One region of the Brevundimonas faecalis genome, then DNA from elsewhere that is predicted to be linked to it. Evidence: predicted binding sites of a transcription regulator. Region 1 holds the regulator's gene; the other holds the start of a gene.

The links. The regulator HrcA, encoded in region 1, represses chaperone genes, less so after heat shock. The targets are predictions, from matches to a motif close to GTTAGCANTCNNNNNNNNNGANTGCTAAC.
Region 2: groES (co-chaperone GroES) is a predicted target of HrcA. The motif match lies at 10,669-10,697, and genes of this name have one in related genera.

The regions. Positions count from the first base shown of each region.
Region 1 is NZ_JBEPTF010000007.1:10,293-25,456, forward strand. Features, by position in the region: gene pnp (polyribonucleotide nucleotidyltransferase) at 1-2,052, shown strand, start outside; gene ABIE19_RS17010 (MarR family winged helix-turn-helix transcriptional regulator) at 2,140-2,670, shown strand; gene ABIE19_RS17015 (dipeptidase) at 2,735-3,862, shown strand; gene ABIE19_RS17020 (hypothetical protein) at 3,881-4,261, opposite strand; gene rph (ribonuclease PH) at 4,329-5,054, opposite strand; gene hrcA (heat-inducible transcriptional repressor HrcA) at 5,106-6,194, shown strand; gene grpE (nucleotide exchange factor GrpE) at 6,236-6,814, shown strand; gene ABIE19_RS17040 (dienelactone hydrolase family protein) at 6,884-7,789, opposite strand; gene ABIE19_RS17045 (alpha-ketoglutarate-dependent dioxygenase AlkB) at 7,863-8,489, opposite strand; gene dnaK (molecular chaperone DnaK) at 8,799-10,709, shown strand; gene dnaJ (molecular chaperone DnaJ) at 10,881-12,086, shown strand; gene dapB (4-hydroxy-tetrahydrodipicolinate reductase) at 12,083-12,832, shown strand; gene ABIE19_RS17065 (DMT family transporter) at 12,841-13,752, shown strand; gene ABIE19_RS17070 (BLUF domain-containing protein) at 13,756-14,157, opposite strand; gene dut (dUTP diphosphatase) at 14,219-14,668, opposite strand; gene coaBC (bifunctional phosphopantothenoylcysteine decarboxylase/phosphopantothenate--cysteine ligase CoaBC) at 14,684-15,164, opposite strand, start outside.
Region 2 is NZ_JBEPTF010000002.1:430,964-446,127, forward strand. Features, by position in the region: gene maiA (maleylacetoacetate isomerase) at 1-251, opposite strand, end outside; gene ABIE19_RS10070 (fumarylacetoacetate hydrolase family protein) at 248-904, opposite strand; gene ABIE19_RS10075 (ElaB/YgaM/YqjD family protein) at 1,042-1,386, shown strand; gene ABIE19_RS10080 (hypothetical protein) at 1,386-1,787, shown strand; gene ABIE19_RS10085 (DUF1328 domain-containing protein) at 1,895-2,071, shown strand; gene ABIE19_RS10090 (metallophosphoesterase family protein) at 2,124-2,927, opposite strand; gene ABIE19_RS10095 (diacylglycerol/lipid kinase family protein) at 2,927-3,865, opposite strand; gene ABIE19_RS10100 (YMGG-like glycine zipper-containing protein) at 4,006-4,353, shown strand; gene ABIE19_RS10105 (OmpA family protein) at 4,480-4,941, shown strand; gene ABIE19_RS10110 (protein-disulfide reductase DsbD family protein) at 5,046-7,265, shown strand; gene ABIE19_RS10115 (hypothetical protein) at 7,278-7,754, opposite strand; gene pgi (glucose-6-phosphate isomerase) at 7,917-9,524, shown strand; gene ABIE19_RS10125 (hypothetical protein) at 9,591-9,992, shown strand; gene ABIE19_RS10130 (YMGG-like glycine zipper-containing protein) at 10,053-10,505, opposite strand; gene groES (co-chaperone GroES) at 10,745-11,032, shown strand; gene groL (chaperonin GroEL) at 11,086-12,732, shown strand; gene ABIE19_RS10145 (LysR substrate-binding domain-containing protein) at 12,793-13,746, opposite strand; gene ABIE19_RS10150 (hypothetical protein) at 13,836-13,976, shown strand; gene ABIE19_RS10155 (leucyl aminopeptidase) at 14,091-15,164, shown strand, end outside.

The sequences.
Region 1 (15,164 bases):
GTCAACTACCAGGAAAAGACCTTCGCGGCCGGCAAGATCCCCGGCGGCTACTTCAAGCGTGAAGGCCGTCCGACCGAGAAGGAGACCCTGGTCTCCCGCCTGATCGACCGCCCGATCCGCCCCCTGTTCGTCAAGGGCTTCAAGAACGAGACCCAGGTCATCGTCACCGTGCTGCAGCACGACCTTGAGAACGACCCCGACATCCTGGGCATGGTCGCCGCCTCGGCCGCCCTGACCATCTCGGGCGTGCCCTTCATGGGTCCGATCGGCGCCGCGCGCGTCGGCATGATCGACGGCGAACTGGTGCTGAACCCCGCCATCGACCAGATGGGCGAAAGCGCTCTGGACCTGGTCGTCGCCGGCACCCAGGACGCCCTGATGATGGTCGAATCCGAAGCCAAGGAGCTTTCGGAAGACACCATGCTGAAGGCCCTGATGTTCGCTCACGCCGGCATGCAGCCGGTGATCGACGCCATCATCGACCTGGCCGAGCACGCCGCCAAGGAGCCCTTCGACTTCCAGGCCGAGGACCACTCCGACGTCGTCGCCTCGATCAAGAAGCTGGTCGGCGAGGACATCAAGGCCGCCTACGCCCACCCGGGCAAGTATGAGCGCCGCTCGGGCGTCGACGCGGCCAAGAAGACCGCCGCCGCCGCCCTGGTGAAGACCGACGAGAACCCCGAGGGCGTCGACAGCTCCAAGTTCTCGGCCGCCTTCAAGGAATGCGAAGCCGACGTCCTGCGTCGCGACATCATCGAGAACGCCCACCGCGTCGACGGCCGCGCCCTGGACAAGGTCCGCGCCATCGTTTCGGAAGTCGGCGTCCTGCCGCGCACCCACGGTTCGTCGCTGTTCACGCGCGGCGAGACCCAGGCCCTGGTCGTCGCCACCCTCGGCACCGGCGAGGACGAGCAGTACATCGACAGCCTGACGGGCACCTACAAAGAGTCCTTCCTGCTGCACTACAACTTCCCGCCCTATTCGGTCGGTGAAGCGGGCCGCATGGGTTCGCCGGGCCGTCGCGAAATCGGCCACGGCAAGCTGGCCTGGCGCGCCATCCGTCCGATGCTGCCGTCGAAGGAAGACTTCCCCTACACCATCCGCCTGGTGTCGGAGATCACCGAGTCCAACGGCTCGTCCTCGATGGCCACGGTCTGCGGTTCGTCGCTGGCCCTGATGGACGCCGGCGTGCCGCTGGCCCGTCCGGTCTCGGGCATCGCCATGGGTCTGATCCTGGAGCCCTCGGGCGAGTTCGCCATCCTGTCGGACATCCTGGGCGACGAAGACCACCTGGGCGACATGGACTTCAAGGTCGCCGGTTCGCGTGAAGGCATCACCTCGCTGCAGATGGACATCAAGGTCCCCGGCATCACCGAGGAGATCATGAAGCAGGCCCTGACCCAGGCTTCGGCCGGTCGCCTGCACATCCTGGACGAGATGGACAAGGCCATCGACGGCGCCCGCACCGAACTGGGCGAGTTCGCGCCGAAGATCGAATCCATCAAGATCCCGGTCGACAAGATCCGTGAAGTGATCGGTTCGGGCGGCAAGGTGATCCGCGAGATCGTCGAGAAGACCGGCGCCAAGATCGACATCGGCGACGACGGCACCATCAAGATCGCCGCCAACGAGCAGGAAAAGATCGAAGCCGCCAAGGCCTGGATCAACTCCATCGCCGCCGAGCCGGAAGTGGGCGCGATCTACTCGGGCAAGGTCGTGAAGGTCGTCGACTTCGGCGCCTTCGTGAACTTCTTCGGCGCGCGCGACGGCCTGGTCCACGTGTCCCAGATCGCTCTGGAACGCGTCGCCAACCCGGCCGACGTCCTGTCGGAAGGCCAGGAGGTCAAGGTCAAGTTCCTGGGCTTCGACGATCGCGGCAAGACCAAGCTGTCGATGAAGGTCGTCGATCAGGAAACCGGCGAGGACATCACCGACAAGATCAACGCCGAGCGCGCTGAACGCGGTGAAGCCCCGCTGTCGGAAGACACCGGCGGCCGTCCGAAGCGTGACGGCGACCGGGGCGGCGATCGCGGCCGTCGCCGTCGCGACTAAGCCTCGGCCTCACGGCTGAACTGAAGAAGGCCCCGCCGGCGACGGCGGGGCCTTTTGCGTCTGTGGTTCTGCCGGTAACTGTGGCGCATGACCCAGGATGAAGACGGGCGCGACGGCGACTCTGGCGACTACAGCCGCGATAAGGGCGGCCAGGCCCTCGGCGCCCGGCTGCGGCGGCTGTCGGACCGGATCGACAGCGACGGCGGCCGCATCTACGCCGTTCGCGGCCTGACGTTCGAACAGCGCTGGTTCGGCGTCCTGAACCAGATGATCCTCCAGGGCCCCACCACGGTCGGCGAGATCGCGGCGGCCTTGCGCATCACCCATGTCTCGGTCAGTCAGTCGTGTCGTTCGCTGGAAAGGGCGGGGATCATCCGCTCCGCGCCCGACCCTGCGGACGCCCGGCGACGCACCCTGTCCCTGACGCCGGCCGGGGACGCCCTGGTCGAACAGATGACGCCCCTGTGGGAGGCCTTCAACGAGGTCGCCGCCGAACTCAACGAAGAGGCGGGCGACGTCGTGGCGGCGCTCGACCGGCTCGACGACGCCCTGGCGCGGAGATCCATGTTCGACCGCATCAGCGATCGAATCTCAGGCCTGCCTTCAAAGGCCGGTTGACGAAAATACGTAGCTGCCTACACATTCGTTTCGTGGACGAACCACGTGCGATGAGGGCGACAGGATGAGCTGGAACACGAACCGACGCGCCTTCCTTGCGGCCTCCGCCGCCGCAGCGCTTTCGCCCGGCGCCGTACGCGCCTCGCAGGCGGAGCCGGCGACGGACGACGCGATCGCACGGCTGTATCGAAACGCCATGGTCATCGACGGCAATCTGGTCGGCCCGTTCGACGACGCCGCGCCTCTGGATCGCGCCACGGCGGCCGAGGTGCTGAACTCGGGCCTGACTGCCTTCAAGATGACCATCGGCGGATCGTCCGGCACGTATGATGCGGTCAACACCGACATCGCCGCCTTCGACAAGGCCATCGCGCTCAGCCCCGAGGTCTATATGAAGATCACGACGGCCGCGGACCTGCTGGTCGCCAAGAGAAGCCGGCGGGTCGGGGTCGTCTATTCGTTCGAGGACGCCGGCATGCTGGATGGCAAGCCGGAAAACGTCGACCACTTCAGCGCCCTGGGCGTGCGGGTTATGCAACTCGGCTATAACGGCGTCTCGCCCTTCGCCTCGGGCGTCATGGCGCCTCAGCCCTCGACCGGCCTGACCGCCCTGGGACGCGAGGCGATCGCCCGCATGAACGCCTGCGGCGTGACGCTGGACCTCAGCCATGCCGATGAACGCTCCAGCCTGGAAGCCGTGGCCGCCTCCGCCCGGCCCGCAGCCATCACCCACGCCGGTTGCTATTCGGCCTACGCCCATCCCCGCAACAAGAGCGATGCGGTTCTGCGCGCCGTGGCGGACAGCGGCGGCGTCGTCGGCATCTACGGGCTCAGCTACATCAGCGCCGGCCCCGAGCAGCAGTCGCTGGACGACTACATGGCCCACATGCTGCACGCCCTGTCGGTGTGCGGCGAGGACCACGTCGGCATCGGCAGCGACGCCATCCTGACCCCGTTCGACACCTCGCCGGAAAGCATGGCGGAATGGGACGCCTCCATCGCCGCCCGCAAGGCGGCGGGCGTGTCCGCGCCGGGCGAAGGCCGCCCGCCCTTCGTCACGGGTCTGAACCGATCCGACCGACCCGAGATCATCGCCCGCGCCCTGCTGGAGCGCGGCCAGCCTGTTCGCGTCGTCGAAAAGGTGCTCGGCGCCAACTTCCAGCGCGTCTTCACCGAGACCTGGCGGACCTGAGTCGGGCTCAAGCTCGGATCAGGCGGCGCATTCCTTCGGCTTCTGCTCGTCCGGCCCGTACATGGCGCATGACCGATCGATCTCGCCCTGGATCAGGTCGCAGGGGTTGGCGGCGTTGCAAGGCGGGCGCGTGGCGGGGCTGACGGCGATGCAGCGCTGGACCAGGCGGGCGGAGGCCGTCTCGCCCAGGGTTTCGCGGCAGGGGCGCTCGTCGAGGGGAACGGGACGGGGCGCCATCTCCGGTCCCTCGGGCAGACGGGCCTCAGGCTCGCGGACCTGCGGGGTCGAAGGCGCGGGTGCGGGCGTCGTCGCTTCAGGACGCGGCTGACAGGCCGCCAATGGGACCGCCAGCAAGGCCGTGGCCAGGGCGGCGCCGAGGATGAGGGACGGTCGGGTCATGCGGGGCTCCGGATCGGGGGTTCGCCTGCCAGGGACGATGACCCCGATCCGGCTCCGGGAAAAGGACCTATCGTCCGGCGGCGTCCAGGGCCGCGCGCTGCAGGGCGAACAACTCGGCGCAGCCCATCCCGGCCAGTTCGAACAGGCGGTCGAACTCGGGACGGCTGAAGCCGCGCTTCTCGCCGGTGGCCTGGATTTCCACGATGCCGCCGCCGCCGGTCAGGACGAAGTTGGAATCGGCCTCGGCGGCGGAGTCTTCCTCATAGTCGAGGTCCAGCACCGGCAGGTCGTTGAAGATGCCGCACGAAACAGCCGCGACCTGATCAAGGATCGGATCGGTCTTCAGCACGCCCTCGTCGGTCAGGTGCTTCAGGGCCGAGGCCATGGCCACCCAGGCGCCGGTGATCGAGGCGGTGCGCGTGCCGCCGTCGGCCTGGATCACGTCGCAGTCGATCAGGACCTGGCGCTCGCCCAGGGCTTTCAGATCGACCACGGCGCGCAGGGAGCGGCCGATCAGGCGCTGGATCTCCTGGGTGCGGCCCGACTGCTTGCCGGCGGCGGCTTCGCGGCGGCCGCGCGTATGGGTGGCGCGGGGCAGCATGCCGTATTCCGCCGTGACCCAGCCCTGGCCGGTGTTGCGCATCCAGCCCGGCACCTTCTCCTCGATCGAGGCGGTGACCAGGACCTTGGTGTGGCCGAAGCTGACCAGGCAGGAGCCCTCGGCGTAGCGATTGACGCCGGTCTCGAGCGTGACGGCGCGGAGTTGTTCGGGGGTGCGTTCGGACGGGCGCATTTGATCTTCCTTGGAACCAGGGCTGGGCGTGCTTATCCTGAAACCGTGAGCCTGTATGCCCCTCATCCTTCCCCGTTCGGCGGCGCGACCGCAGGTCTGACGACCCTGGACGCCCGTGCGCGCGACATCTTCCGCCGCATCGTCGAATCCTATCTGGAAACGGGAGAGCCCGTGGGCTCCCGCACCCTGTCGCGGGGCGGGGTGGCGCTTTCGCCGGCCTCGATCCGCAACACCATGCAGGACCTGACCCTGGCGGGGCTTCTGGCGTCGCCGCACGCCTCGGCGGGACGGGTCCCGACCCATGCGGGCCTGCGCCTCTTCGTCGACGGCCTGCTGGAGATCGGCGACCTGGGCCAGGAGGAGCGGCGCGAGATCGACGCCCGCCTGGCAGGAAAGGGTCGCAACTTCGAAGAGGCCCTGGACGCCGCCACCAACCTGCTGTCCGGTCTGGCCGGCGGGGCGGGCATCGTCGCCAGCCCGGTGCGCGACGCGGGCGTCAAGCATGTGGAGTTCGTCGCTCTGGGCCACGACCAGGCCCTGGCGGTCCTGGTGGCGGACGACGGCACGGTCGAGAATCGGTTGATGCCCCTGTCGGCCGGGGTCACGCCCTCGACCCTGTCCGAGGCCTCCAACTTCCTCAACGCCCGCCTGAAAGGCCGGCCTCTGGCCGAGGCCCGCTCGGAAATGAGCGCCGAACTGGAGGCCGCCCGGCGCGAGCTGGACGCCGCTGCCGCCCGTCTGGTCGAGGACGGTCTGGCCGCCTGGTCGGGCGGGGGCGAACGGGAACGCGCCCTGATCGTGCGCGGCCGCGCCAACCTGTTGCAGGACGCCCAGGCCGTGGAGGACCTGGAACGGGTCCGCGTCCTGTTCGACGACCTGGAGCAGAAGGAACAGCTGATCGGCCTGCTGGACGGGGTCGGCGCGGCCCAGGGGGTGCGCATCTTCATCGGCGCCGAAACACGCTTGTTTTCGCTTTCGGGTTCCGCCGTGATCGCGGCGCCCTATATGACGGGTCGGCAGCGGATGCTGGGCGCCGTCGGCGTCATCGGCCCTGCAAGACTGAACTATGCCCGCGTCATTCCGTTGGTGGATTACACCGCACGGGTGCTGGGCCGGATTCTGGACGGACAAGAGACGTGAACGACATCAACGACGAGACCCGGGACCAACTCGAGCAGGACATGGGCGAGGCCGACTTCAACGCCGAAAGCGCCGAAGACGGCGACATGGCCGTGGTCGACGCCCTGATCGCCGAGCGCGACCAGTGGAAGGACCGCGCCCTGCGCGCCGTGGCCGACGCCGAGAACATCAAGCGCCGCGCCGAGACGCAACAGAACGACGCCCGCGCCTACGCCATCCAGCGCTTCGCCAAGGACCTGCTGAGCGTGGCCGACACCCTGGAACGCGGCCTGCAGTCCGCGCCCAAGGACGCCGAAGGTCCCGCCGCCGCTATGGTCACGGGCCTGGAGCTGACGCAGAAATCCCTGCTGTCGGCCTTCGAGGCCAACGGCCTGACGCGCGTCGATCCGGCGCCGGGCGACGCCTTCGACCCGCACCTGCATCAGGCCGTGATGGAACAGCCCTCGGACACGGTGCCGGGCGGCACGGTGATCCAGACCCTGCAACCGGGCTACGCCCTGTTCGGCCGCACCGTGCGCGCCGCCATGGTGGCGGTCGCCGCCAAGGGCTCCGGCCCGGCGGCCGGCGGCGCCTATTCGGAAGCCAATACGACCGGCGGGAATTTCGACGCCAAGGCGTGAGCGCTGCGCCCGTGAAACTGGAAAGGCCCGGAGCCGTTCGCTCCGGGCCTTTTTCATGTCCGACGGGGATCAGGCCTTCAGGCGCGCCTCGAACAGGGCCAGCAACCGCCGCCAGCCGTCCTTCGCATCCGCCTCGCGATAGCTGGCGCGATAGTCGGCGTGGAAGCCGTGCGGGGCGTCGTCGTAGACCACGATCTCGCTTCCGGCCGCGCCCTCCTGGGCCAGGGCCGCGCGCATGGCCTCGACGCTGGCCAGGGGGATGCCCGCATCCTGACCGCCGTAGAGTCCCAGGACGGGGGCCTTCAGCTCGGCGGCCAGATCGACCGGCCAGGGCCGGCCCGCCGTCTTCTGCTCCTCGGTCGCCGTGGCGGCGGGCGCCAGTCGGCCGTACCAGGCGACGCCGGCGTCGAGGGCGGGGAAGCGGGCGCAGGCCTGCCACACCACCTTGCCGCCCCAGCAGAAGCCGGTGATTCCGACCCGCTCCGACTGGGCCCAGGCCTGCGCGCCGATCCAGTCCAGGGTCGCGCCCACGTCGCCCATCACCTGTTCATAGCCGGCGGCGGCGACGATCCGCATGACGGCCTGCATGTCGCTGAGCGGCGCCGGGTCCTCGACGCGGACGAAGAAGGCGGGGGCGACGGCGGCGTATCCCGCCTTGGCCAGACGGCGGCAGACGTCGCGGATGTATTCGTGCACGCCGAAGATCTCGGACACGACGACGACCACGGGAAAGGGGCCTTGGCCCTCCGGCCGCGCCACATAGGCCGGCAGTTCGAAGCCGTCCGGGGCGGGATAGGAGACGACGGCGGTCGTCAGGCCCGCGCCGTCGGTCGTGACCGGCTGGGCCGACTGGCTCACGGCGGCGGGCGCGTAGGCGGCGAAGGCGACGCCGCCGAGAGCCGCGACCCCCAGGCTGCGGCGGCTGGGGGCGATCTGGTCGGCGCTCAGGCCCTCGGGCCGGGTGATCAGGGTCATCGCGGGTCTCCGTGCGGCTTCAGATATGAGGCGGCGACTGTGACCCGGCTTTGACGTCGCCGTCGAGTCCCGATCAGCGGGCGCGTCTGAGGGTCAGATTGATCCGTCCGCCGCCGGGCACCAACTGAGACGACCCCGCCAGCAGCCGGTCGATCCCGTGCCGCGCCAGCCGCGCCGGTCCCGTCAGGGCGCAGACGTCGCCCGAGGCCAGCTTCAGGCTCTGCGTCCGACCGCCCTCGGCCGCGCCGATGCGAAACACCGCCGTGTCGCCCAGGGACACCGACAGGACGGGCGCGGTCAGATCGGCCTCGTCCCGATCCTGATGCAGACCCATTTTCGCATCAAGGCGATAGAGGTTGACCAGGCAGGCGTCGGGCGGAACGGGCCAGCCGGTCAGGGCGTCCCACAGGTCGAGCAGGGCTTGCGGCATGGGCGGCCAGGCCTCGCCCGTGACCGGATGGGTCGGCTGGTAGCGATAGCCCGCCCGGTCCGAGACCCAGGCCAGCGGCCCCAGGCCCGTCATCTCCACCGAAAAGGGCCGCCCGCCCGGCGTCACGGGACGATAGAAGGGGGCCGTCCGCGCCGCCGCCAGCACCTGATCCAGCAGGACGGCCTGCGCCGCCGCATCCAGCGCGCCCGGCCACAGACGAAAGCCGGGCAGGCCGGTCGGGGTTTCGCGGGGCGAGGACATGCTCGCCATCTAAGACCCTTCTCCTGCCGGGAGAAGACGACACGTAGGGCCGGATGAGGCTTCTCGCCCTCTTCATCGCGGAAACGCCGCCGAATCCGCCCCGAACCGCACGAAACCCTTGCAGCCCCTGCGGTCTTTCCCATATCCGGGCCAGTCTGGAAGAAACCCCGCTTCGTTTGGGGCTTTCGACCGAAACCATTCAACCCGCCCGACCGGACGCACCGGAAAGGCTAAGCAAGCCCAACAGGGGGCGGTCACGCGCGGTGCTTCATCGAAGGCCGCCGCATCGCCCGCCGCAAGGAGTGAAAAGACAAGCTCATGGCCAAGATCATCGGCATCGACCTCGGCACCACCAACTCTTGCGTCGCCGTCATGGACGGCAAGAACCCCAAGGTCATCGAGAACGCCGAAGGCGCCCGCACCACCCCCTCGGTCGTGGCGATCCAGGACGGCGGCGAAGTGCTGGTGGGTCAGCCCGCCAAGCGTCAGGCCGTCACCAACCCCGCCAACACCTTCTTCGCGATCAAGCGCCTGATCGGCCGCAACTTCGACGATCCGGTGGTGGCCAAGGACAAGGGCATGGTGCCCTATGACATCGTCAAGGGCCCGAACGGCGACGCCTGGGTCCAGGCCCACGGCAAGGACTATTCCCCCCAGCAGGTTTCGGCCTTCACCCTGGGCAAGATGAAGGAGGCCGCCGAGGCCTACCTGGGCGAGACCGTGACCCAGGCCGTCATCACCGTCCCGGCCTATTTCAACGACGCCCAGCGTCAGGCGACCAAGGACGCCGGCAAGATCGCCGGCCTGGAAGTCCTGCGCATCATCAACGAGCCGACCGCGGCCGCCCTGGCCTACGGCCTTGAGAAGAACGACGGTCAGAAGATCGCCGTCTACGACCTGGGCGGCGGCACCTTCGACGTCTCGATCCTGGAGATCGGCGACGGCGTCTTCGAGGTGAAGTCGACCAACGGCGACACCTTCCTGGGCGGCGAGGACTTCGACCTGCGCCTGGTCGACTACCTGGCCGACGAGTTCAAGAAGGAGCAGGGCGTCGACCTGCGCCAGGACAAGCTGGCCCTGCAGCGCCTGAAAGAAGAGGCTGAAAAGGCCAAGAAGGAGCTGTCCTCGACGACCCAGTACGAGGTCAACCTGCCCTTCATCACCATGAACGCCTCGGGCCCGCTGCACCTGAACATCAAGCTGTCGCGCGCCAAGCTGGAAGCCCTGGTCGAGGACCTGGTCATCCGCACCATCGAGCCGTGCAAGAAGGCCCTGGCCGACGCCGGCCTGAAGGCTGCGGACATCGACGAGGTGGTCCTGGTCGGCGGCATGACCCGCATGCCCGCCGTGCAGGAAGCGGTGAAGAAGTTCTTCGGCAAGGAGCCGCACAAGGGCGTGAACCCTGACGAGGTCGTGGCCCTGGGCGCTGCCGTCCAGGCCGGCGTTCTGCAAGGCGACGTCAAGGACGTGCTGCTGCTGGACGTGACCCCGCTGACCCTGGGCATCGAAACCCTGGGCGGCGTCTTCACCCCGCTGATCGAACGCAACACCACCATCCCGACCAAGAAGAGCCAGGTCTTCTCGACGGCCGACGACAACCAGTCGGCCGTGACGATCCGGGTCTTCCAGGGCGAGCGCCCGATGGCCGCCGACAACAAGGTCCTGGGTCAGTTCGACCTGATGGGCATCCCGCCGGCGCCGCGCGGCATGCCGCAGATCGAGGTCGCCTTCGACATCGACGCCAACGGCATCGTCCACGTCACCGCCAAGGACAAGGCGACCAACAAGGAGCAGTCGATCCGCATCCAGGCCAACGGCGGCCTGTCGGACGCCGACATCGACAAGATGGTCAAGGAAGCCGAGGCCAATGCTGCGGCCGACAAGGCCCGCAAGGAACTGGTCGAGGCCCAGAACGGCGCCGACAGCCTGATCCACTCGACCGAGAAGGCCCTGTCGGAGCACGGCGACAAGATCGACGAGGCGACCAAGTCGACCATCCAGTCGGCCCTGGACGACCTGAAGTCGGCCAAGGACGGCACGGACCCGGAGGCTGTCCGCGAGAAGACCAACGCCCTGGCCCAGGCCTCGATGAAGCTGGGCGAGGCCATGTACGCCGCCCAGCAGGGCGCCGGTGAAGACGGCGCGTCGGAAGCTCCGGCCGACGACGGCGTGGTCGACGCCGAGTTCGAGGAAGTCTCCGACGCCGACGACGACAAGAAGAACGCGTAACCAGAGCGACGAACCTGGATCGGCCCCGCTTGCCAGACGGCAGGCGGGGCCGTTTCATAAAACTTGCATCATTCGACCGGGCGCCCATGTCAGCCTGGTCATTCGCGAACGGACGACCTTCGGCCAACGACAGGCGGCGCTCGCGGCGGGAAGTAAGAGGACGAACGCCTGATGGCGCAGCGTGACTATTACGAGATTCTGGGGGTCGAACGGACCATCGACGCGCCGGGCCTGAAGGCGGCCTATCGCAAGCTGGCCATGATCCATCACCCGGACCGCAACGGCGGCTCCGAGGAATCCCTTGCCCAGTTCAAGGAAATCTCCGAGGCCTACACCGTCCTGTCGGACGATCAGAAGCGCGCGGCCTATGACCGGTTCGGTCATGCGGGCGTGAACGGCGGCGCCGGCGGCGGCGACCCGTTCGGACGCGGCGGCGCCGGCTTCCACGACATCAACGACATCTTCTCCCAGGTCTTCGGCGACGCCTTCGGGGACGCCTTCGGCGGCCGCGGCGGTCGTCAGCAGCAGGGCGGCCCGCGTCGCGGCTCTGACCTGCGCTACGACCTCGAGATCAGCCTGGAGCAGGCCTACAAGGGCTCCGAGGTCGAGATCGCCGTCCCCACCACCATGACCTGCGAGGTCTGCGACGGTTCGGGCGCCAAGGCGGGGACCAAGCCGACCATCTGCTCCACCTGCGGCGGCGCCGGCCGCGTGCGCCAGGCCAACGGCTTCTTCCAGGTCGAGCGCACCTGCCCCCGTTGCAGCGGCTCGGGCGAGATGATCTCCGATCCCTGCCCCAACTGCCGGGGCCACGGCCAGGTCCGCAAGACCCGCAACCTCAGCCTCAAGGTGCCGGCGGGCGTCGACGACGGCTCGCGCATCCGCCTGTCGGGCGAGGGCGAGGCCGGTCAGCGCGGCGGGCCGCGCGGCGATCTCTACGTCTTCCTGTCGGTCAAGCCGCACGAGCTGTTCGAGCGCGACAACCTCGATCTTCTCGTCACCGTGCCGGTGCCGATGACGGTGGCGGCCCTGGGCGGGATCGTCGACGCCCCCTGCCTGATCTCCGACGCCTGCGACGGCAAGTGCAAGGCCGCGGTCGATGTGCCGGCCGGCGCCCAGACCGGCAAGACAGTCCGCATCAAGGGCAAGGGCATGCCCCATCTGAACGGCCGCCAGCGCGGCGACCTGGTGGTCGAACTCTTCGTCGAAACCCCCACCGACCTGACCGCGCGTCAGAAGGAACTGATGCAGGAGCTTGCGGCCTCGTTCGGAGAAAGCCAGAGTCCGCGCAACTCCAGCTTCGCGGGCAAGGCCAGGCGTTTCTGGGCCGACATCCTGGGCGGCGACGCCGATAATTCGAAAGAAACCGCTGCGTGAGCGACATCTTCCACGCCGGAATCTCCGGCGCCCGGGGCCGCATGGGCCGCGCCGTCTCCCAGGTTCTGGACGCCCGCGAGGACGTCGTGGTCGCCTCCCGCTTCGACCGGGGCGAGGCTCCCGGCCTGAACCTGTGCGACGTGATCATCGACTTCTCGACGCCCGAGGCCTCGGTTGAACTGGCCAAGGCCTGCGCCGCGCGGGGCGGACCGGCCCTGGTCATCGGCTCCACCGGCCTGACGCCCGAACAGGAGGCCGAGATCGAGACGGCGGCCGAGAAGATCGCCATCGTCCGCAGCGGCAACTTCTCCCTGGGCCTCAACATCCTGATCGGCCTGGTCGAACACGCGGCCCAGCGGCTGGACGGCCGCGACTGGGACATCGAGGTGCTGGAAACCCATCACCGGCGCAAGGTGGACGCCCCCTCGGGCACCGCCCTGATGCTGGGCGAGGCCGCCGCCAACGGCCGGGGCCGCGACCTCGAGGATCTCAGGACCGCCCCCTATGACGGCATCACCGGCCCGCGCGAGCCGGGCAAGATCGGCTTCGCCTCCCTGCGCGCCGGCGGCGTCATCGGCGAACATACGGTGCTGTTCGGCTCGGACGACGAACTGCTGACCCTGTCGCATTCGGCCATCGACCGTTCCCTGTTCGCCAAGGGCGCCGTGGCCGCCGCCGCCTGGGTGCGCAACCGCCGCCCCGGCCTCTACGACATGCAGGACGTGCTCGGCTTCCGTCAGGCCTGACCCGGCGGATGCGCCGTCACGGAACAGGCTACGGCATGGCGTTGCGGGCGGCCGCGGCGCTCAGCTTCTCCCTGATGTACGCCCTGATGAAATGGGCGGCGACGCTGGAGCCGGTCTCGGCCGGCGAGATGGTCTTCTACCGCTCGATCTTCGGCCTGCCGGTGGTGCTGATGTGGGTGCTGAGCCTCAAGGGCGGCCTGGCCTCGATCTCGACCCGGCGGCCCCTGGTTCATCTCTGGCGCTGCGCCCTGGGGGTGACGGGCATCCTGCTGATCTTCCAGGGCCTGCGCCTGCTGCCCCTGGCCGACGCCACCACCATCGGCTTCACCGCGCCCATCTTCGCCACCCTGCTGTCCATCGTCTTCCTCAGGGAGAAGGTGGGGCGCCATCGCTGGACGGCGGTCATCCTCGGCTTCCTCGGGGTCCTGGTGGTCCTGCGGCCGGGGATGGAGGGCGCGCCGCCGCTGGGCGGCCTGCTCTTCGCGCTCGGCGGGGCCTTCGTGGCGGCCTCCGTCACCGTCACCCTGCGCCAGCTGGGCAAGACGGAGAAGGCCACGGCCATCGTCTTCTGGTTCTTCATCGCCTGCGCGACCGTCGGCGGCGTCCTGGCCCTGATCGACGGCCACAGCCACAGCTGGCCTGTGCTGGCCGTCCTGGCGGCCGGCGGGCTGGCGGGCGGGCTGGCGCAACTTCTGATGACCACCTCGCTGCAGCACGCCCCGGTCTCCGCCCTGGCGCCGTTCGACTATCTGCAGATGGTCGGGGCCGTGGTCCTGGGCTGGCTGCTGCTCAGCGACGCACCGACGGCGGCGACCCTGGCCGGCGCCGCCCTGATCGCCGGCAGCGGCCTCTACACCGCCTGGCGCGAGCAGGTCCTGAAGCGCGAGATCACCCCGCCGTCGCCCAACCCCTCCGTCTGAAGCCTAGGCCGCGTGCGCCGCGCCCAAGGCTTCGCGCCAGGAGCCGATGTCGGTCGAGCGCTGGGCGATCAGGCGATCCAGGTCGCCCGTCGCCAGATGGTCCGGCCGGGGCGCGGTCATGCCCCAGGCCGGAAAGGCGCGCTGCGCGATCCGCTCCCGCGCCAGGACGACGATATCCTCATGCCGCGCATCGAAATGCAGGTGCAGCATCAGGATATCCAGTTCCGTGGGGCTGCCTTCCAGCAGCTGGACGAAGACGTCGCCCCTCAGGGTCAGGGCGCCGGTGATGCCGACCCGGGCGTTGCGGACGGTCGAGACGTGGACGATGTCGGCGATCTGCTCGACGGCCTGCGTGTCGCCCAACCGGGCGCGGCTGCAGTAGACGAGCTGGTCCAGGCTATTCATGTCTCTACGCTAGGTTGAATCCCGGCAGTTCGTAAAGCGCCGTTTTTCAAAACGCGGTTCGTCAGCGTCCCGTCGAGCCGAAGCCGCCTGCCCCCCGCGCGGTCTCGTCCAGGGCCTCGACCTCGGCCATGACGGCCTGGGCGTAGGGCGCAATCACCATCTGGGCGATGCGCTCGCCGCGCTTGATCTCGAAGGCGATCTGGCCGTGGTTGATCAGGATGACCCCGACCTCGCCGCGATAGTCGCTGTCGATCGTGCCGGGCGAATTCAGGCAGGTGACGCCGTGCTTCAGCGCCAGGCCCGAGCGGGGCCGCACCTGGGCCTCATAGCCCGGCTCCAGGGCGATCTTCAGGCCGGTCGGGATCAGCTTGCGTTCGCCGGGCGCCAGGATGACCGGCTCCAGTTCCGGCAGGGCGGCGCGCAGGTCCATCCCCGCCGACCCCGTGGTCTCATAGGCGGGCAGGGCCAGGCCCTCGGCGTGGGGCAGGCGTTCGACGCGGACGGTGGTCATGGGGCTTGTCTTCTCTCAGGCCTTGAAGTGATCGGCGATGCGCAGGGCGAGCTTCCTCGCCACATCGGTCTTGGACTGGCGCGGCCAGGGCTCGGCGCCGTCCCGGGTGAACAGGGTCACGGCGTTGCCGTCCGAGCCGAAGACCTCGCTCGAGACGTCGTTGCCGACAATCCAGTCGCAGCCCTTTCGCGACAGCTTGGCGCGGGCGTTGGCCTCCAGGTCGCTGGTCTCGGCGGCGAAACCGACCACCAGCTTCGGCCGCTTCGCCCCGGGCGCGGAGACGGCGGCCAGGATGTCGGGGTTCTCGATCAGGGCCAGGGACGGCGGGCCGCCGGGCTTCTTCTTGATCTTGCCGGAGGCGACGCCGTCCACGCGCCAGTCGGCGACGGCGGCGCTCATCACGGCGATGTCTGCGGGCAGATGGGCCTCGACGGCGGCCTTCATCTCGACGGCGGCCTCGACCCAGACCCGGGTCACGCCCACGGGCGCGTCCAGG
Region 2 (15,164 bases), on a different contig from region 1:
GGCAGCAAGGCCGGGGTCGGGTGCGTCTCCTCCAGCCACTCCAGAATGGCCGGGCTCTGGGACAGGACCAGGCCGTCGTCGGTCTCCAGCGCCGGAACCAGGCCCTGGGGGTTCAGCGCCAGATAGGCGGCGGATTTCTGCACTCCGGCCCTCAGATCGACCGGAGCGGTTTCATAGACCAGCCCCTTCAGGTTGAGGGCGATGCGGGTGCGATAGCTGGTGCCCGAGCGCCAGTAGCCGTGCAGGATCATGACGTCACCGTGAAGCTGAGCGGCGTCAGGCCGCCGATGCTCGCCTCGACCCGGTCGCCGGGAACCAGAGGCCCGACTCCTTCGGGCGTGCCGGTGAAGATCAGGTCGCCGGGCTGCAGGCTCCACAGCTCATTGGCCTTGGCCAGAATCCCCGCCGGGTCCCAGATCATGTCCGACAGACGTCCCGACTGACGCGCCTCGCCGTTGACCTTCAGCTCTATGACCGCATCCGCATCAGGCAGGGCGCCCAGCGTCAGGGCGCCGCAAGGCGCCGACTGGTCGAAGGCCTTGCCCGCCTCCCACGGCCGCCCCTTGGCCTTGGCCTCGGCCTGAAGATCGCGCCGCGTCAGATCGACGCCCACGGCCCAACCCGCGATGACCCCGCCTTCACCAACAGCGACGACCAATTCGACCTCGTGGTGCAGGTTCCCGGTCGCCGACGGATAGGCCGGATCGGCTCCGTCCACGACCAGGGCGTCGGCGGGCTTGGCGAAGAAGAAGGGCGCGGGCTTGTCCGGATCAGCCCCCATTTCACGGGCGTGGGCGGCGTAGTTCTGGCCCACGCACAGGATGCGGCGCACCGGGAAACGCCGGTCGTCGCCGACGACGGACAGCGAGGGAATCGAAGCGGGCGGGAACAGCCATCGGGTCATGCCGTCGTTCTTAGGACGACCGTTCGGACGACGCCAGACGCGGCGGCTCTACAGGAACCTTGGTCGCCGGTGTGGCGTTCGGCTCAAGGGTTCTCTATCTATAATCGTCAAGCTTATACACCCAGCGGAGCGCGCACATGGCCACGACCAAGGCTCGGGAAGACATCAAGAACGACCTGAAGACCCTCAAGGAGGATCTGAAGACCGGCGCCCGCGAAGAAACGCAGCGCCTGAAGGAAAAGGCCGCCGAGGCCGAGGCCCGCCTGCGCGAACAGGGCGAGGAACTGCGCGACAAGGCGCGCGGCTACTACGACAGCGCCCGGGTGCGCGGCCGTGAATATTACGACGAGGCCGCCGAGCGCTTCGACGAAGCCCAGCGCTACGTCATCGAACGCGTCCAGGAACGCCCGGTCCAGTCCACCGCCATCGCCCTCGGCGTCGGCGTCGTCCTGGGCATGCTGATCGCCGGTCGTCGCCGCTGATGCTCGGGCGCCGGCTGATCAATCGCGCGGTCGCGACCTTTGTCGCGGCGGGAGCGGGCTTCGTCGCCATGGTCGCCCTGGGCGCCACGGTCTACTACCTGCTCCTGCTGGCCCTGCCGCCCGTGGCCGCGGCGGCCGTCACCTCGGCCCTGTTCGCCCTCGTCACCCTGTTCGTGGTCCTGATCTTCATCCGTCAGGCCCATGGCGACGACGAGGAGGAGGAAGAGGACTATCAGCCGGAAGGCCTGGGCGCCCGCGCCTTCCACCTGTTCCAGCAACGCCCCGTCCTGGGCACGGTCGCGGCCCTGGCCGGCGGCTGGATCTTCCTGCGCAATCCGGCCCTGGCCACCATGGTCGCCGCAGCCTTCACCGAGAAAAGCCACTCGCGCCGCCGCCGTTGATCGACGGAACAGCACAGTCTTCGGAGCGTTATCAAGGAGCAGGTGAAATCGCCATCGATGGACATCGATGATTTCGCCTTCATCCCGATAATGTTCCGGAGGTCTTCATGCTTCGCTGGGCTATCATCTTCTTTATAATCGCCTTGGTCGCGGCCGTTCTCGGTTTCGGCGGCATTTCAGGAATGTCGTTCGAGATCGCGAAATTCATCGCCATCATCGCCGTCATTCTCTTTGTGGTCTCTCTGCTCGTCGGCGGCATGAGAGGACGCGGACCTCGCGTCTAGCCGCCACATTCAGCAGATCGAACAAAAGCCCCGGTCGTCGGCCGGGGCTTTTTCACGCCGGGGCTACGGCCGCTCGGCGTCGGGGCAGGCGCCAGACCTGGTCGTCGGCGAACCGCTGGCCGGTCCAGACGACGGAGGTCACGACCATCTCCCGCTCGTCCCAATCGATACGGTTGAAGCCTGGCGGCGCTCCGCGCTCCCGCCGCGACAAGGTTCCGCATCCCACGGCGTAGGAGCAGCGATCGGACAGATCGACGTTCAGAGCGAAGGGCGTGTGCACATGGCCGGTGGTGATCAGGTCCACCCCGGCCTCGGCGAAGATCAGGGCCGCCGCCTCGCCGCGCTTGACCTCGCCGGTCATGGGGGCGCCGATCATCTCGATCAGCGGATGATGGCAGGCCAGGATGCGCAGAGCGCCCTGGGGCGCGCGTCTCAGGGCCTCGGCCGCGCGACGCGTCTGATCCAGATCGATCACCCCCTTCGACCAGTTGAGCCGCGCCTGCCAGCCGCGCGCCGTCGTGACCCCGCGCACCATCAGGCCCGGGCTGCGGAACTCATGGTCGTGCGCGGGATGGCCGGTGGCCCGCTCGAACGCCCGCCAGGGCCAGAACAGGCGCGCCGCCACATCCCAGTAGGGCACGTCATGATTGCCCACGGTGACGAAGACCGGCTGGGGCATGGCGCGGATCCATTCGCCCGCCGCCGCGAATTCCTCGGGCAGGCCCCGCTGGGTGATGTCCCCGGTGATCAGGACCAGGTCGTGAGGCTCGGCGTGGGCGTAGTCCACCGCCGCCGCCACGGCCCGCACGTGCTCGCAGCCGAAATGGACGTCCGAAAACTGGATCACCCGCCCCATCAGGCGCGGACGTCCGTCGCGGCCTCGGGCGGCGAACGCCGGGGCGCCAGGGCCATGAAGGCGCGCGGAATGAAGACCGCCTTGGCTTCTGCGCGCAGCAGCACCGGTTCTCCGTCGATCACCGCCGGAATGCGGGAGCGCGCCCAGACGGCGATCTTCCTGGCGGGTCGGGTCGTCACCTCGGGATCATGACGCCAGTCGTCGAACAGGGCGTGCGCCGCCAGGCGGAAGGCCTGCGCCGCGTCCGAGGTGTTCATCGCCGCAGCCTCAAGCCCCACCGGCTCGTCCATGACCTTGGAGATCAAGGGGCAGATCAGCACCAGGGCTTCCGACTTCTGTTTTTCTCCGGCGTCCAGGGCGAAGCGGATGCGGCCGGAAAAGGCGCGGTTGAAGGCCCGGCGCGCATACATCCAGGCCAGTTTCAGCTTGCCGGTCCGCATGGCCTCGCGGGCCGGCGCCCAGAGGGCAGGAGAGCCCAGGATGGCGGCGCAGAAGAAGGCCTCTTCCGCATCGATCCGGCCGCCGGACACGGGTTGGGCCACGCCCTCCTCCAACGCGCGCCGCAGGGCGACCTTCCAGTCCCCCGTGCCGTACAGGGCCTTGGGCAGCATGTTCATGGTTCCGCCCGGCAGGGGGGCCACCAGGGGGCCGTCCGGTCCCGCCCGCGTCGCCACCGAGCGCGCCGTCCCGTCTCCGGCCAGGACGAAGACCGCATCCGCTCCGGCCTCGAGCGCCTCGCCGATCTGGACGGGGATCTTCGCCCCCTCCAGGGTCGTCACCGTCGCCTCCAACTCATATTCCGCCAGCATGGCCTCGGCTTCCGCCGCCGCGCCGGGGCCGACCCCGCCGGACAGGGGATTGACCAGGATGATCACCCGCTTGAGCGCCGCGTGCGGGGTTAGAGGGCGCTTTTCCAATGTCGGAGCCGTGTCTGTCATGGTTCGCGGGAACGCCTCGTTTCCCATCGAAGTTCCGTCGAACGAAATATTGCGAAGCTTATCGCCTTCGCCCCGGAACCGCCCTCTTTCCTGGGCGTTCTGTGCGCAAGGGGAGCAATTTCGGGATGAAGGACAGACCCATGAACAAGGCGATCATCGCCATCGCCGGCGCCGGCCTTCTGGTTACAGCCTGCGCCAGCGATCCGTATTACGGCGGCGGCGGCAATGAAACCGTGCGTCAGGGCGCCATCGGCGCCGGCATCGGCGCGGTCGCCGGCGCCATCATCGGCAACAATGTCGGCGGCGGCAACGCCGCGACCGGCGCGGCCATCGGCGCCCTGGCAGGCGGCGCAGCCGGCGCCATCCGCGGCTCCAACCAGGACCGCGGCAACCAGCAGCGCTATCGCGACAACCAGGGTCGCTATTACTACTGCTACGACAACCGTCAGTCCGAGTGCTACTGGGAGAACGGCCAGCGTCGCTACTAAGCGGCTGGCGTCCGAAGCTTTTTCGGGTCAGTTTTCAGGGGCGGTCCGCGACGCGGGCCGCCCTTTCTGATTTCTGTATCCATCCTGTCGCGCCCGGGGCTGGGCGTTCGCTAGAGGGGCCGCCGCATGAAAACGATCCACGTCCTCGCCGTCGTCGCCGGGGCCAGCCTGGCCGCCCTCGCCGCCTGCGCGCCCTCCAGCCCCTACAAGGAACGCAGCGATCTGGTCAGCAATCCCGCAGCCTGCGCGCCCAAGCGGTTCGAAGTCTATTTCGACAACGACCAGGCCCGCCTGACCCCCGCCGCACGCGAGGCCGTCAGCCTGACCGCCACCCAGCTCCAGGGCTGCGACGTCACCAAGGTACAGGTCCTGGGCCTGGCCGACGCCCGCAGCGGCACCGCCGCCGCCAACCAGACCCTGTCGGAGCGTCGCGCCCGCGCCGTCGCAGAGGTCCTGGCCGCCGCCGGACTTCCCGCGCCGGCCTTCGAGGTCGAGGCCGCCGGCGCCGACGGGGCCCGGGTCAACGGCGTCAACGATCCCCTGCGTCGCCGCACCGAGGTCCTGATCGAGGCGCGTCCCCGGCGCTGAGCCTCGGACAATCCGCCCATGCGGCGCCGGGTCGTGGACGGTGGCTGTCGGGGCAAGAGGCGACTAAGGTCCGGCTCGCTCTGAAACTCAGCGGTCCTTTCGTCTTGCGCCTTCTGTCCCTCCTGCTTCTCTGGCTGGCTCTCGCCGTTCCGGCCGTCGCGGCGCCCTCAGCCCTCGACCAGGCTCTGGCCGCCGGCGCGGCCGCATCTCCGGCCGGTCCCCAGAGGACCGAACGGATCGAGGCGGAGCTGGTCCCGATGAGCGCATGGGCCGCGCCGGGCTCGACCGCCGTGGTCGCCGTGCGCCAGAAGATCAAGCCCGGCTGGCACACCTATTGGCGCAACCAGGGGGATTCGGGCGGCCCGACCACGCTCGAATGGTCCCTGCCCGCCGGAATCAAGGCGGGCGACATCCTCTGGCCCCTGCCTGAACGGCAGAGGCTGCAGAGCCTGATGAACTACGGCTATTCCGACGTCGTCTTCCTGCCCGTGCCGATCGAGGTTCCCGCCTCGGCCCGTCCCGGCGAGGTCCTGTCCCTGCGCGCCACGGCGCGCTTCTTCGTCTGCAGCGACGAGATGTGCGTGCCCGAGGACCTGAATCTGGCGCTGAACCTGCCGGTGCGCGACGGTGCCGCGCCGCTCGATCCCCGCTACGGCCAGGCGATCCAGGATACGGTCGCTGCCGCGCCGCGCCCCGCAGGGATCGTCGCGCGCGCCGCCTTGGCCGACGGCCGGCTGACCCTGACGGCGAGCGGAGGGCCCCTGGCGAACGCCCGCCCGCGCTGGGCCTACTTCTATCCCTTCCAGGGCGGAATCATCGATCACGCCGCCGCCCAGTCCGGCGAGCGCGGCCCGCAAGGCCTGACGACGACGGTCGCGGCCGGGCGGAACCTGGTCGCCGAGGGCCTGACGGGACCGATCCAAGGCGTCCTGTCCACCGACCTGGGCGCCTGGGAGATCACGGCGGAACCGGGTGCGCCCCTCGCCGGCGTCGCTGGCGACGGCGGGATCGGAGACGGCGAAGGAGCTCAAACCGCCGGATCAACCGTCGACGCCGTCGGCTTCCTGCGCGCCGCCCTCTTCGCCCTGCTGGGCGGGCTCATCCTCAACCTCATGCCCTGCGTCTTTCCCATATTGGCGATGAAGGCGGCGGCGCTCAGCCGCTCGGCCCATCATCCGGTCGAGGCGCGTCGCGACGGCCTGGCCTTCCTGGCCGGGGTTCTGGCGACCTTCGTCGTCCTGGCCGGCGCCCTCCTGGCCCTGCGCGCGGGCGGCCAGGCCCTGGGCTGGGGCTTCCAGTTGCAATCGCCCGCCGTAGTCGCGGCCCTGGCCCTGCTGATGCTGGCCGTCGCCCTGAACCTGTCCGGCGTCTTCCATGTCGGATCGGGATTGCAGGGCGCCGGGAACGGCTCCTTGTCGCGCCTGCCCGGCGCCGTGGGCGCCTTCTTCACCGGCGTCCTGGCCGTCGTGGTGGCCGCACCCTGCACGGCGCCCTTCATGGCCCTGGCCTTGGGCGCGGCCCTGGTCATGCCCTGGCCCATGGCCCTGGCCGTCTTCGTCATGCTGGGCCTGGGCCTGGCCCTGCCCTATGTCCTGATCAGCTTCAGCCCGCGCCTTCTGGCCCGCCTGCCGCGCCCAGGTCCGTGGATGGAAAGCCTGCGCAACCTGCTGGCCTTCCCCATGTACGGCGCCGCCCTGTGGCTGGCCTGGGTCTACGGCCGTCAGACCGCCGACGCCCTGGCCCTGCTGTTCGGCGCCGGACTGATGCTGGCCCTGGCCCTGTGGCTGTTCGGCCGAGGCCAGGCGTCGCCCGATCGGGGCCGCGTGTTCGCCTCGGCGGCCGCTGCAGCCCTGATCCTCGCCCTGGGTCTAGGCGTCATAGCCGGTCGCGCGGCGCCCGCCGACCGCGCCTCAAGCGACAGCCGCCTGCCGTCCGCCCCCTGGTCCGAAACCGCCCTCCGCAACGCCCTGGCCGAAGGTCGTCCGGTCCTCGTCAACTTCACCGCTGACTGGTGCGTCACCTGCAAGATCAACGAGGGCGCCGCCCTGTCCTCGCCGCGCACGACCGAGGCCCTGCAGGCGGCGAACGCCGTCTATCTGGTCGGGGACTGGACCCGTCGCGACGACGCGATCACGGCCGAGCTGCAACGCCACGGCCGCTCGGGCGTGCCGCTCTATCTGCTCTATGCGCCCGGCAAGCCGGAGCCGCGCATCCTGCCCCAGCTTCTGACCGAGGGCGTCGTCGTCGACGCCCTGCGGACCGCCGCAAAAACGTTGATCGGAGCCTCAAGCAGCGCGAAGCGCGATAGGCCCCAAAGGCCCTAAACCATCCGCCTCTCAGACGGCCGGTTTAGGCGGCGAGGTGATGACCTCGACATTGTCGTTCAGCAGATAGGCCAGTTCTTCCAGGGCGACCTTCCGCTCGGCGGCGCCGGCCGCGCTTTCCACAGCCGCGACCTTCTTGGGCATGTCCTCGGAGATGCCGCGCAGGATGCATTTCAGGTCATTGTCCGTGCCGCGTTCCTTCAGCACCAGATGCCCCTGAAGGTCGCGAGCAGCCAGTTCGGCCGCCTGGGCCTTGAAGCCGGTGAAGGCGGCGCCGGTGAGGAAGCCCTCGGCCTGGGCGGCGTCGGAGGCGATCCAGCCGTCGACCACCGCCTTCAGCGAACCCGAGCGCGTCACCAGATCGGCGAACAGGGGCTCATGGGCGACCGAAACCGGCGCGTCGGCGGTGACCGGCGGCTGGGCGGCGGCTTCGGCCACCGCGGGATCGCTGAGCATGAGAACGGCGGCGAGCATCAGTCCGCAGGACATGGGCGGCATCCTTTCTTGAGCGACCGTCCGAGAAGACCAATTGGAAAACTCGGTTGAACCCGGCCGTTGATTGAACTCTTCTAGGCCTGAGCCGTAAACGAGGGCTTGCAAGCGCCGTACCAAATCACGGCCGGGCCGCGTGACGACCAAGGGGGAAGACATTTGACGCCGTACGCCGCCTGGGCCGAGCTGGAAGCCGCCGCCCGCCGGGACGCCGACGCCCGAATCGTCGATCAGTTCGCCGCCGACCCCGATCGCCTGTCGTGGATGACGCTCGATGCGGCCGGACTTCATCTGGACCTGTCCAAGCAGAGCTGGACCCGCACGGGCTTCGAGGCCGCTCTTTCCTTGGCGCGAGCCTGTGATCTGGAAAGCCGTCGCGCCGCGCTTTTCGCGGGCGAGGCCGTCAACTCGACCGAGGACCGAGCGGCCCTGCACCCGGCGTTGCGCGCGCCGGCCGGCGCCGATTTCCACGCCCTGGGCGCCCCGGTCTCCGCCCAGGTCGACGCCGTCCGCGCCGAAATGAAACTCTATGCCGAAGCCGTACGGTCCGGAATCGAGACAGGAGCAAGCGGACGCGCGTTCAAGACCGTGGTCCATATCGGCATCGGCGGCTCGGACCTGGGCCCCCGCCTGATCTGGGACGCCCTGCGCCCGCTCGATCCAGAGATCGACCTGCGCTTCGTCTCCAACATCGACTCGCGCGACATGGCCGAGGCCCTGACAGGACTGGATCCGGAAACCACCCTGATCGTCGCCGTCTCCAAGACCTTCACCACCCACGAGACGCTCGTCAACGCCGAAGCCGCCAAGGCCTGGCTGGCCGCCGCCCTGCCCGCTGCGGGCCTGGACAGGCACTTCATCGGCGTCACCGCCGCCCCGGAACGCGCCGCTGCCTTCGGGTGCGGCCGCGTCTTCGGCTTCAACGACTGGGTCGGCGGCCGTTATTCCCTGTGGTCGGCCGTCAGCCTGTCCTGTGCCATCGGCCTGGGCTGGCAGACCTTCCAGGGCTTCCTCGACGGCGCCGCCGAACTGGACCGTCACTTCCTCGAGGCCCCGATGGAACGGAACGCTCCCGTCCTCATGGCCCTGGCCCAGATCTATAATGTCGACGGCCTGCACCGCCCGACCCGCACCGTCGCCCCCTACGCCCACGCCCTGCGTCGCCTGCCCGCCTTCCTGCAGCAGTTGGAGATGGAATCGAACGGCAAGGGCGTCCGTCGCGACGGATCGCCGGTCGGACGTCAGACCTGCCCCGTCGTCTTCGGCGAGCCCGGCACCAACGGCCAGCACGCCTTCTTCCAGCAGATCCACCAGGGACCGCAGGTGGTCCCTGCCGAGTTCGTCATCGTCGCCTCGACGGACGGAACGAGCTCGGAAAGCCCTCTCTGGGCCAACGCCCTGGCTCAGGGCCAGGCCTTGATGCAAGGCAAGACCGAAGTCCAGGCCCGCGCCGAACTGATCGCCTCGGGCGCTTCGGACATCGAAGCCGACCGTCTGGCTCCCCACAGGACTTTTTCCGGAAACCGGCCCTCGACCGCCATCCTGATGCCGCGACTGACGCCCCGGACCCTGGGCGCCCTGATCGCCCTCTATGAGCACAAGACCTTCGTCGAGGGCGTCATCTGGGACATCAACAGCTTCGATCAATGGGGCGTCGAACTGGGCAAGGTCCTGGCCAGGGCCGTGCTGAAGGATGTGGCGGCGGGCGAACCTGGACCCGGCCTCGACCCCTCGACAGCCGCCCTTCTGACCCGCCTGCTGCGCTGACCTGGAACAGGTCCAGGAACCCGTCGACACCCAAGCCGTTTCGGCCCGGAAACCGGAGATACCCAGATGTTCAGATCCGCCTTCGCCCTGTCTCTCGCCGCCGCGCTTTGCGTCGCGCCCGCCATGGCCCAGGACCACGGCCGCACCGAGCGGATCCAGTTCGCGCGCGGAACATCCTCGACGACGCTGCATGGCAATATCCACGGCTATGACACGGTCGACTACGTCTTGGGCGCGCGCGGGGGTCAGACGCTCAATGTGCGACTGCAGTCCAGCAACGCCTCCGCCTACTTCAATGTCACGAAGCAGGGCGCGGACGAGGCCCTGTTCGTCGGCTCGACCTCGGGGAACCAGTTCTCGGGCCGTCTGCCGTCCAACGGCGACTATGTCGTCCGGGTCTATCTGATGCGCAACGCCGCACGGCGCGACGAGCACGCCAACTACACCCTGACCGTCGGCATCCGCTGAGGCCCGACATGAAAAAGGCCCGGCGTCGCCGCCGAGCCTTCAGTCATTGATCGCGAGAGACTACCAGCGGCGGTCGTAGCGATAGTCGCGGTCGCGGCGGTTCTGATGACTGCGCCATTCGCCCTGGTTCCGCCAGTAGCGACCGTCGCGATAATAGCCCCGTCGGTCGCCGTAGCGATCATTGTCGTAGCGGTCGTTGTAGTAGTCGCGATCCCACCGGCCCTGGTTCTGGTAGCAGCGCCCGCCGCGGTAATAGTCGCACCGGTTGCGGTCGCGGTCGTTGTCCGAAGCCACAGCGCCCAGGGCTGCGCCCGCGAGCGCGCCGCCCGCGACATAGCGTCCGTCGCCCTGGCCGATGATGGCCCCGGCCACGCCGCCGACGACGGCGCCCAGGACGGCGTCGCGGCCGGTGTTGTCGCGATCGCGGTCGCGATAGTGCTGGGCGGCGGCAGGCGTGCTCGCCAGCATCGTCAAGGCGACAGCGCCGACGCCGATCTTCGCAAGGGTCTTCATGGCGGGGCTCCTTTCGAAAGCCGGTTGATCCGTTGTCCCCCTTTTAGGAAGCTCCCGCTGAACGACCCCAAGGGGTCCCGTTCATATTCAAGTCATCTTGGACGCCGGAATTCGGCCGGCGCCGCCCTTGACGGTCTCCCGCCCTCCCCCTAACTCCCGTCGCGTTAGCACTCGGGGAGGGCGGCTGCCAAAGCCGCAGGTTCCGGGGCTTAAACCGACACCTATCAGGAGATCATCAGATGGCGTTTCGTCCTCTCGGCGACCGCGTGCTGGTCAAGCGCGTTGAAGAAGCTACCACCACCAAGGGCGGGATCATCATCCCCGACACGGCCAAGGAAAAGCCCCAGGAAGGCGAAGTCGTCGCCGTGGGCCCCGGCGTCCGTGACGAAGACGGCAAGCACGTCGCCCTGGAACTGAAGGCCGGCGACCGCATCCTGTTCGGCAAGTGGTCGGGCACGGAAGTGAAGATCGAAGGCGAAGACCTGATCATCATGAAGGAATCCGACGTCCTGGGCGTGCTGGCGTAAGCACCCGACGTTCGACGTTCTTCAATAGAAACATCTAGATAGGAGCTGCCCGCATGGCCGCTAAAATCGTAAAGTTCAACACCGACGCTCGCGACAAGATGCTGAAGGGCGTCAACGTCCTGGCTGACGCCGTCAAGGTGACCCTGGGTCCGAAGGGCCGCAACGTCGTGATCCAGAAGTCGTTCGGCGCCCCGCGCTCGACCAAGGACGGCGTCTCGGTCGCCAAGGAAATCGAGCTGGAAGACGCTTTCGAGAACATGGGCGCCCAGATGATCCGCGAAGTCGCCTCCAAGGCGAACGACAACGCGGGCGACGGCACCACCACCGCCACCGTCCTGGCCCAGGCCATCGTGCAAGAGGGCCTGAAGGCCGTCGCCGCCGGCATGAACCCGATGGATCTGAAGCGCGGCATCGACCAGGCCGTCGCCGTGGCTCTGGACGAGGTGAAGACCATCTCCAAGCCGGTCTCGAACAACTCGGAAATCGCCCAGGTCGGCACCATCTCGGCCAACGGCGACGCTGAAATCGGCGCCCTGATCGCCGAAGCCATGGCCAAGGTCGGCAACGAAGGCGTCATCACGGTCGAGGAAGCCAAGACGGCTGAAACCACCGTCGACATCGTCGAAGGCATGCAGTTCGACCGCGGCTACCTGTCGCCCTACTTCATCACCAACGCCGACAAGATGGAGGTCGCCCTCGAAGAGCCCCTCATCCTGCTCCACGAGAAGAAGCTGACCTCGCTGCAACCCATGCTGCCGGTGCTGGAAGCCGTGGTTCAGTCGGGCCGTCCCCTGCTGATCATCGCCGAGGATATCGAAGGCGAAGCCCTGGCCACCCTGGTGGTCAACAAGCTGCGCGGCGGCCTGCGCGTCGCCGCCGTCAAGGCTCCGGGTTTCGGCGACCGCCGCAAGGCCATGCTGGAAGACATCGCCATCCTGACGGGCGGCCAGGTCATCTCGGAAGACCTGGGCATCAAGCTTGAGACCGTCACCCTCGACATGCTCGGCAAGGCCAAGAAGGTCCAGATCACCAAGGACGACACCACCATCGTCGAAGGTTCGGGCGAGAAGGACGGCATCGAGGCCCGCGTCGGCCAGATCAAGCGTCAGATCGAGGACACCACCTCGGACTACGACCGCGAGAAGCTGCAAGAGCGTCTGGCCAAGCTGGCCGGCGGCGTCGCCGTCCTGCGCGTCGGCGGTTCGACCGAAGTCGAAGTGAAGGAAAAGAAGGACCGCGTCGACGACGCCCTGAACGCGACCCGCGCGGCCGCCGATGAAGGCATCGTCCCGGGCGGCGGCGTGGCCCTGCTGCAGGCCTCCAAGAAGCTGATCGATCTGAAGGGCGTCAACGCCGATCAGAACGCCGGCATCGCCATCGTCCGTCGCGCCCTGCAGGCTCCGATCCGTCAGATCTCCGAGAACTCGGGCGTCGAAGGCTCGATCGTGGTCGGCAAGGTCATGGACTCGAGCGACGCCTCGTTCGGCTTCAACGCCCAGACCGAAGAGTACGGCGACCTCGTCCAGATGGGCGTGATCGATCCGGCCAAGGTCGTTCGTTCGGCTCTGAAGTCGGCCGCCTCGGTCGCCGGCATCATGATCACGACGGAAGCCGCCATCGCCGACGCGCCCAAGAAGGGCGGCGCCGGCGGCGCCCCCGACATGGGCGGCATGGGCGGAATGGGCGGCATGGACTTCTAAGTCCAAGCCATCCGACGCTAAGACGACCGAAGGGCGGGATCGAAAGGTCCCGCCCTTTTTCTATGCCGGCGGGGCGCCCGCCTCCCCTACTTCCCGCCCCGCCAGCCGTGCGCTCTCGACCACCGCGGGGTCGGCGCGGGCGGTGTCCAGGGCCCAGTCGCGGAAGCGGGCGATCTTGGAGGTCAGGCGGCGGGCGGGCGGGTAGCAGAGCCAGTAACCCTCCGCCAGGGCGACCGTCTGTTCGAAGGGGCGAACCAGCAGGCCGCGCTTGATCTCGCGACCGTAGAGGATGGGCGAGCCCAGGGCCACGCCCTGGTCGCCGAGGGCGGCCGCCACCTCCATGGCCTGGTTGTCGGCGGTCAGGCGCGGCGGCGGAGCGGCGTCGGCGGGCGCCACCCCGGCGGCGGCGAACCAGGCGGCCCATTCGTCCGGCTCCCCCACCAGATGGGCGCGCTTCAGGTCCGCCGGCGTCTTCAGGTCCAGCCGGTCGCGCATGGCGGGGCTGCACAGGGGGGTGAAGACAGCGGGCATCAGGAAGCGGCTCTCCAGCCCCGGCCACCGACCCGAACCGAAGCGCAGGGCCACGTCCAGGCCGTCGGCGCCCAGGCTGGACAGGGTCGGGCTGGTGTCCACCCGCACCGCCAGATCGGGATTGGCCAGTTGGAAAGCCCCCAGCCGCGTCGCCAGCCACTGGGTCGCCAGGGTCTGCAGGGTGGTGACGGCCAGCACGCCCTGATCGGCCTCGACCACATCGGCCACGGCGCGCCGCAACAGGGTCATGGCCTCGATCGAGGCCGTGGCCAGCCGCTCGCCCTCCGGCGTCAGCGACACCTGCCGCGTCCCCCGCACGAACAGGGCGCGGTCCAGCCTCTGCTCCAGATCGCGGATGCGCCAGCTGACCGCCGCCTGGCTCATGCCCAGGGCCTCGGCGGCGCGGGTGAAACTGAGCAGGCGCGCGGCGGTCTCGAACACGCGCAGGGCGTCGACGGGGATGCGGGACAGGACATCATTCATAAGCAAACCTTATGCGTAGACCCCATCGTCTCGTTTGTTCTCCTCCCGCGTCAACCGCATATTCAACTCACACGAAAGGAGGACGACCGATGGAAAACATGTACCGCACTCATAAGGAACCCGCGTGGGGCTGGATCGGCGCCCTGCTGGAGGCCCGCCGACTGTCGAGGCCGGTCGCGACCAAGCCCGCCGCCGCGCCCAAGCTGCGCCCCGGCCGCGTCGCCTGCTGAGGCGGGACCGCGACACGGCGTCGCGGCGCGCCCTTCCCTGACGGGAACGGTTTGCGCCGCTTCGACGACCCCGGCCATAAACGCCCCTTCATCGCCATGAGGGGGCTCCGACCGATGCGCCGCACCAAGACCGTTCCGACCTTCGCCGCAGCCGCCGCCCTGGCGGCCGTCAGCCTGACCGTCGTCCTGCCGGCGCAGGCCCAGTCGCGTCAGACTCCGTCGCATCAGGCGGCCGCCGACCTGACGCCGCGCGCGGTTCCGGCCGCGCAGCGCGCTGTCGCCTTCGTCGCCGCGCCGGGTCAGGCCTCGGGCGCCCTGGTCCTGCCGCTGGGGGCCGAGGCCGATCTGGCGACGCGCGGCGCCGCCCTGACCCCCGCCGTGCGCGAGGCCGTGGCCGCCGCCCTGGGCGCCGCGCGCTTCGACTACAAGGCCCGCCAGACCCTGAGCCTGCACGGCGTGGGCGGCTGGGACCGCGTCCTGGTCGTCGGCCTGCCGAGCGACGCCAAGGCCGCCGACGTCCAGGCGGCCGGGACCGTGGCGGGACGCGCCCTGATCGCGCAGCCGGGCGCCATGACCGTCCTGACCGGAGGCCTGTCCGCCGACAGGGTCGCCGAACTGACGACCGGTCTGGGCCTGGGCCAGTACCGCTCCGACCTGCACCGCACCACCGGCCGCGACGTCCCCGCACCCGGCGGGATCGCCGTGGTCGCCGACGACGCTCCGGCCGCCCAGGCCGCCTGGCGCCGCGGCGCGGCCCTGGTCGAGGCCATGGCCTGGACCCGCGACATCTCCAACGAGCCCGCCAACGTCGTCTATCCCGAGAGCTTCGTGGAGCGCGCCCGCGCCGCCTTCGCCGGAGTTCCCGGCGTCGAGATCGAGGTGCTGGACGTGCCCGCCATGCAGCGCCTGGGCATGGGCTCGCTGCTGGGCGTCGGCCAGGGCTCGCCGCGTCCGCCCCGCCTGCTGGTCGTGCGCTACAAGGGACAGGGCGCGCCGGCCGGCGGCCCCGTCGCCCTGCTGGGCAAGGGCATCACCTTCGATTCCGGCGGGATATCCATCAAGCCGGGCGCCAACATGGGCAATATGAAGATGGACATGTCCGGCGCGGCCAGCGTCGTCGGCGCCGTCCTGGCCCTGGCCAAGGCGGGCGCGCCGGTGGACGTGACCGCCGTGGCGGCCTTGGCCGAG